2 regions of the Fictibacillus sp. KU28468 genome follow, and region 1 is predicted to be linked to the other one. Evidence: a T-box and tRNA genes for the amino acid it is inferred to sense, from the RefSeq annotation. Region 1 holds a T-box; the other holds one or more tRNA genes.
The links. The T-box of region 1 lies ahead of leuS (leucine--tRNA ligase). A T-box ahead of a tRNA ligase gene usually reads a tRNA of that ligase, here a tRNA-Leu.

Region 1 (3,398 bases):
AACTCCTCAGCAATATGCGGAGCGATCGGGGAAAGCAGCTTCACAAACCCTTCAGCAGCATACTTCGGAAGAACGTTTTGCTTATTCGCTTCGTTAACGAATACCATCAATTGAGAGATTCCTGTGTTAAAGCGAAGCCCCTCAAAATCTTCGGTGATCTTTTTCACCGTTTGATGATATACACGTTCAAAGGAATCTGTACCATGCTGATCTTGAATGGACGTGTTAAGCTCTCCATTATCCGCAACAAGCAGACGCCATACACGGTCAAGGAATCTGCGGGATCCGTCCAAGCCGGTCGTACTCCATGCGATGGATGCATCCAGCGGTCCCATGAACATTTCATACATACGCAGAGTATCTGCTCCGTGGGAAGCTACGATTTCATCCGGGTTAACCACATTTCCTTTGGATTTACTCATTTTTTCATTGTTCTCACCGAGAATCATTCCCTGGTTGAACAACCGCTGAAACGGCTCTTTTGTGGAAACTACGCCCAGATCGTAAAGAACCTTATGCCAGAATCGCGCGTACAGCAAGTGAAGTACCGCATGCTCTGCACCGCCGATATAGATGTCCACCGGCAGCCAGTGCTTGATTTTCTCTGGATTTGCTAAAGCTTCACTGTTTTTAGGATCGATGTACCTTAGATAGTACCAGCAGCTTCCTGCCCATTGCGGCATGGTATTCGTTTCACGGCGTCCTTTCTTGCCGGTTTCCGGATCAACGACATTCACCCAGTCTTCTACGTTAGCTAAAGGAGATTCACCTGTGCCGGACGGCTTGATCTCTTTGACGATTGGCAAGCGCAGCGGAAGCTCTTCTTCTGGGACGTGTGTCATTGTTCCATCTTCCCAAAGGATGATTGGGATTGGTTCTCCCCAATAACGCTGGCGGGAGAACAGCCAGTCACGCAAACGGTACGTGATTTTCTTTTCACCCTTGTTATTCTCTACAAGCCAGCTGTTCATTTTCTCAATGGCTTCTTCTTTTTCAAGACCGTTCAAGAAATCCGAATTAACATGTTTGCCGTCGCCTGCGTAGGCAGCTGTCTGTACGTCTCCGCCTTCTACGACTTCGATAATCGGAAGGTCAAATTTCACAGCAAATTCATGGTCACGCTCATCATGCCCAGGAACGGCCATGATCGCCCCTGTACCATAGGTTGCAAGTACATAATCAGCGATCCAGATTGGCACCTTCTTGCCGTTTACCGGATTAACGGCATATGCGCCTGTGAACACACCGGTTTTTTCTTTGGCAAGCTCTGTACGCTCAAGATCGGATTTGGTTGCGACATCATTTTTATATTGTTCTACTGCTTCACTCTGCTCTTCTGTTGTAATCTCATTCACATAAGAGTGCTCAGGAGCAAGGACAAGGTATGTCGCCCCAAATAGCGTATCCGGACGAGTCGTAAACACCGTTACCTGTTTGTCATGTCCGTCAATTCCAAAATGAACTTCCGCACCTTCTGAACGGCCGATCCAGTTTCTTTGCATCTCTTTCAAGCTTTCAGGCCAATCAAGCTCTTCCAAGTCTTCAAGCAAACGGTCCGCATAAGCCGTAATTTTCAGCATCCACTGTCTCATCGGCTTACGGACGACGGGATGTCCGCCCCGCTCGCTCTTGCCGTCGATGACTTCTTCATTGGCAAGTACTGTGCCAAGCGCCTCACACCAGTTAACAGGCACTTCATCAACATAGGCCAATCCTTTTTTATACAGCTGGATGAAAATCCACTGTGTCCATTTGTAGTATTCCGGATCAGTTGTGTTTACTTCACGGTCCCAGTCATAAGAGAAGCCTAACTCTTTGATCTGGCGACGGAATGTATTGATGTTCTTTTCAGTAAACTCGGCAGGGTCATTACCGGTATCAAGTGCATATTGCTCAGCCGGAAGACCGAACGCATCCCATCCCATTGGGTGAAGCACGTTATAATCCTGCATGCGTTTCATTCGGGAGAGGATGTCCGTTGCTGTGTAACCTTCCGGATGTCCTACGTGAAGACCGGCTCCAGACGGGTAAGGAAACATATCCAGTGCATAAAATTTCTTCTTGGAGTATTCCTCTTCCGTTTTGAACGTTTTATTCTTTTCCCAGTACTGCTGCCATTTCGGCTCAATCTTTTTGTGATCGTAATGCATATTTTCTCTTCCTCCCTGTCACTCACATTCATCCTTTAGCAAATTAAAGGCAAAATAAAAAACCTTCCGCCCCTAAATCATTCAGGGACGAAAGGTTGTGTTTATGTCATCATAACCTGCCGCGGTACCACCCACATTAGCGCAAAAGAACACGCTCGCTCATTGGTCCCTTAACGCGGGTGTACGGCAAAAGCTAAAGCTTTCTTTTCACTTTTGCAACTACAAGGTGAGTTCAAAAAGGTTCAGGGTTGACTTGCACCGTCCGTCAACTCTCTAGATCCCTCTGCTTTTTTACTGATCCTTATCATCGTAATTACCATATTTAACTTGTATTGTATGAATTCAAACGTAAAATGTCAAGTCTGTTTGCTACTCAGCTTAGCCCTTTTTTCCTAGTTATATACCAGATTCAAAGAATGGCCGGATCAAGCTGTCCACCAAGTTCGCCACATAAGGAACGATCGTATTAAAAATCGGATAGATGGTATATCTGTCCAGCGGTGTAATGATGAGGATCAAAAAAATGATCACACCAATATGTTCATATTGAATCATCTTGGCTCTGATTCGGTTAGGTGCCAAATCTTCCAGTACACGGTAGCCATCCAAAGGCGGGATCGGCAATAAATTAAACACAAACAGCAGAACATTCAAATAAACGAGCATATTGATCATCTTGTCGATAAAGTCGACTCCCTTTTCCGGCACACTGTCCACTACACCGGTTGAAAAGAGGGCATAAAAGATGATAACTCCTATTATTGCGATTAAAATATTGCTCAGAGGTCCGGCGATCGATACGAGAATGCTATATAAATGAGGACGTTTAAAATTCCTGCGGTCCACAGGCACTGGCCGGGCCCAGCCGAAACCGGCGATCAATAAAAGGATCGTACCGATCGGATCAAGGTGGGCAACAGGTGAGAGCGTCAAGCGCCCCTGGTCTTTAGCCGTAGAATCACCGCACAGATACGCCGCATAAGCATGAGCAAATTCATGAACCGTAAACGCAATAACCAATGAAATAATGACAAAAGGCATCTCTTGTAAGTTAAAAGCCAAGAAGTTTTCCATTCAGCTCTCCTATCTAACCTGTCTTTTTCTGTGAAAGACCTCCAACAGCAATCTTCCGGTCATAGATTTGAGTAAGCACAATACTGATCATAAACAAAACAAAAATTACCCCGAAAACAGTCTTCATTCCCCAAACATCAGCAAGAATGCCGCCAAAAGACGGGCCGATCATCC
Region 2 (3,398 bases), 1.4 Mb from region 1:
TTGCGGGACTTAACCCAACATCTCACGACACGAGCTGACGACAACCATGCACCACCTGTCACTCTGTCCCCCGAAGGGGAAAGTCCTATCTCTAGGATGGTCAGAGGATGTCAAGACCTGGTAAGGTTCTTCGCGTTGCTTCGAATTAAACCACATGCTCCACTGCTTGTGCGGGCCCCCGTCAATTCCTTTGAGTTTCAACCTTGCGGTCGTACTCCCCAGGCGGAGTGCTTAATGTGTTAACGTCAGCACTGAGGGTGGAACCCCCCAACACCTAGCACTCATCGTTTACGGCGTGGACTACCAGGGTATCTAATCCTGTTTGCTCCCCACGCTTTCGCGCCTCAGCGTCAGTTACAGGCCAAAAAGCCGCCTTCGCCACTGGTGTTCCTCCACATCTCTACGCATTTCACCGCTACACGTGGAATTCCACTTTTCTCTCCTGCACTCAAGTTCCCCAGTTTCCAATGACCCTCCACGGTTGAGCCGTGGGCTTTCACATCAGACTTAAAGAACCGCCTGCGCGCGCTTTACGCCCAATAATTCCGGATAACGCTTGCCACCTACGTATTACCGCGGCTGCTGGCACGTAGTTAGCCGTGGCTTTCTGGTCAGGTACCGTCAAGGTACCGGCAGTTACTCCGGTACTTGTTCTTCTCTGACAACAGAGCTTTACGACCCGAAGGCCTTCATCGCTCACGCGGCGTTGCTCGGTCAGACTTTCGTCCATTGCCGAAGATTCCCTACTGCTGCCTCCCGTAGGAGTCTGGGCCGTGTCTCAGTCCCAGTGTGGCCGATCACCCTCTCAGGTCGGCTACGCATCGTCGCCTTGGTGAGCCGTTACCTCACCAACTAGCTAATGCGCCGCGGGCCCATCTGTAAGCGTCAGCACAAGGCCGACTTTCAAAAAAGAAACAGGCGTTCCTCTTTATCATCCGGTATTAGCTTCGGTTTCCCGAAGTTATCCCCGTCTTACAGGCAGGTTACCCACGTGTTACTCACCCGTCCGCCGCTAACCTCAGAGAGCAAGCTCTCTTTGGTCCGCTCGACTTGCATGTATTAGGCACGCCGCCAGCGTTCATCCTGAGCCAGGATCAAACTCTCCAATAAAGTGTTTGATATAGCTCTTAAAGTTTAAAAATTGATGGGATTGTAAAATCCCTGACTTACCTGGCTTTTGTTTGGTTTTCAAAGAACTAATGTGCTGCTTCGAACAGCAACTTTAATATCATACCCATTAAAAAAGAAAATGTCAACACATTTTCGAAATGGTGGAGCCTAGCGGGATCGAACCGCTGACCTCCTGCGTGCAAGGCAGGCGCTCTCCCAGCTGAGCTAAGGCCCCTTAACAAAGATGGTCGGGAAGACAGGATTTGAACCTGCGACCCCCTGGTCCCAAACCAGGTGCTCTACCAAGCTGAGCCACTTCCCGATATGGCGCGCCCTGAGAGATTCGAACTCCCGACCTTTTGATTCGTAGTCAAACACTCTATCCAGCTGAGCTAAGGGCGCATATAATTTTAATTGGTGCCGAGGGCCGGACTCGAACCGGCACGGTAGTCACCTACCGCAGGATTTTAAGTCCTGTGTGTCTGCCAATTCCACCACCCCGGCAGGCAGAAAAAAATGGAGCGGAAGACGGGATTCGAACCCGCGACCCCAACCTTGGCAAGGTTGTATTCTACCACTGAACTACTTCCGCATCCGTATGGTGCGGGTGAAGGGACTCGAACCCCCACGTCATAAGACACTAGATCCTAAGTCTAGCGCGTCTGCCAATTCCGCCACACCCGCATATAAAATTTTTGAAAATGGTGAGCCATGAAGGACTCGAACCTTCGACCCTCTGATTAAAAGTCAGATGCTCTACCAACTGAGCTAATGGCTCTTGAAAGTGGTGCCGGCTAGAGGACTTGAACCCCCAACCTACTGATTACAAGTCAGTTGCTCTACCAATTGAGCTAAACCGGCGAAATAATGGTGGAGGATGACGGGTTCGAACCGCCGACCCCCTGCTTGTAAGGCAGGTGCTCTCCCAGCTGAGCTAATCCTCCATATGTATATGCCCGGCAACGTCCTACTCTTACAGGGGGAAGCCCCCAACTACCATCGGCGCTGAAGAGCTTAACTTCCGTGTTCGGTATGGGAACGGGTGTGACCTCTTCGCTATCGCCACCAGACATATGTAGGTTTTTCAACCTAGTTTGAGGTATATTCCCTCAAAACTAGATAACTTTTCATCCAAACTTCTGATTATTTTAAGGATAAGCCCTCGACCGATTAGTATCTGTCAGCTCCACGTGTCACCACGCTTCCACACCAGACCTATCAACCTCATCATCTCTAAGGGGTCTTACTCACTTGACGTGATGGGAAATCTCATCTTGAGGGGGGCTTCATGCTTAGATGCTTTCAGCACTTATCCCGTCCACACGTAGCTACCCAGCTATGCCCCTGGCGGAACAACTGGTACACCAGCGGTGTGTCCATCCCGGTCCTCTCGTACTAAGGACAGCTCCTCTCAAATTTCCTGCGCCCGCGACGGATAGGGACCGAACTGTCTCACGACGTTCTGAACCCAGCTCGCGTACCGCTTTAATGGGCGAACAGCCCAACCCTTGGGACCTACTTCAGCCCCAGGATGCGATGAGCCGACATCGAGGTGCCAAACCTCCCCGTCGATGTGGACTCTTGGGGGAGATAAGCCTGTTATCCCCAGGGTAGCTTTTATCCGTTGAGCGATGGCCCTTCCATGCGGAACCACCGGATCACTAAGCCCGACTTTCGTCCCTGCTCGACTTGTAGGTCTCGCAGTCAAGCTCCCTTGTGCCTTTACACTCTGCGAATGATTTCCAACCATTCTGAGGGAACCTTTGGGCGCCTCCGTTACAATTTAGGAGGCGACCGCCCCAGTCAAACTGCCCACCTGACACTGTCTCCGAACCGGATCACGGTTCCAGGTTAGAATTTCAATACAGTCAGGGTAGTATCCCACCGACGCCTCCATCGAAGCTGGCGCTCCGACTTCCCAGGCTCCTACCTATCCTGTACAAACTGTACCAAAATCCAATATCAAGCTGCAGTAAAGCTCCATGGGGTCTTTCCGTCCTGTCGCGGGTAACCTGCATCTTCACAGGTACTATAATTTCACCGGGTCTCTCGTTGAGACAGTATCCAAGTCGTTACACCTTTCGTGCGGGTCGGAACTTACCCGACAAGGAATTTCGCTACCTTAGGACCGTTATAGTTACGGCCGCCGTTTACTGGGGCTTCAATTCAGAGCTTCTCCCGTAAGGGATAACCCCTCCTCTTAACCTTCCAGCACCGGGCAGGTGTCAGCCCCTATACTTCGCCTTGCGGCTTCGCAGAGACCTGTGTTTTTGCTAAACAGTCGCTTG

Region 2: it encodes a tRNA-Leu, which carries the amino acid that the T-box ahead of leuS (leucine--tRNA ligase) is inferred to sense. The anticodon was not compared.

Annotation. Positions count from the first base shown of each region.
Region 1 is NZ_CP110666.1:1,379,280-1,382,677, reverse strand. It holds gene leuS (leucine--tRNA ligase) at 1-2,150, opposite strand, end outside; T-box leader at 2,231-2,467, opposite strand; gene OKX00_RS07135 (site-2 protease family protein) at 2,547-3,224, opposite strand; gene OKX00_RS07130 (MDR family MFS transporter) at 3,238-3,398, opposite strand, start outside.
Region 2 is NZ_CP110666.1:4,340,837-4,344,234, forward strand. It holds rRNA gene OKX00_RS23075 (16S ribosomal RNA) at 1-1,110, opposite strand, end outside; tRNA gene OKX00_RS23080 (tRNA-Ala) at 1,270-1,345, opposite strand; tRNA gene OKX00_RS23085 (tRNA-Pro) at 1,356-1,432, opposite strand; tRNA gene OKX00_RS23090 (tRNA-Arg) at 1,436-1,512, opposite strand; tRNA gene OKX00_RS23095 (tRNA-Leu) at 1,526-1,614, opposite strand; tRNA gene OKX00_RS23100 (tRNA-Gly) at 1,628-1,702, opposite strand; tRNA gene OKX00_RS23105 (tRNA-Leu) at 1,710-1,794, opposite strand; tRNA gene OKX00_RS23110 (tRNA-Lys) at 1,813-1,888, opposite strand; tRNA gene OKX00_RS23115 (tRNA-Thr) at 1,896-1,971, opposite strand; tRNA gene OKX00_RS23120 (tRNA-Val) at 1,979-2,054, opposite strand; rRNA gene rrf (5S ribosomal RNA) at 2,065-2,180, opposite strand; rRNA gene OKX00_RS23130 (23S ribosomal RNA) at 2,261-3,398, opposite strand, start outside.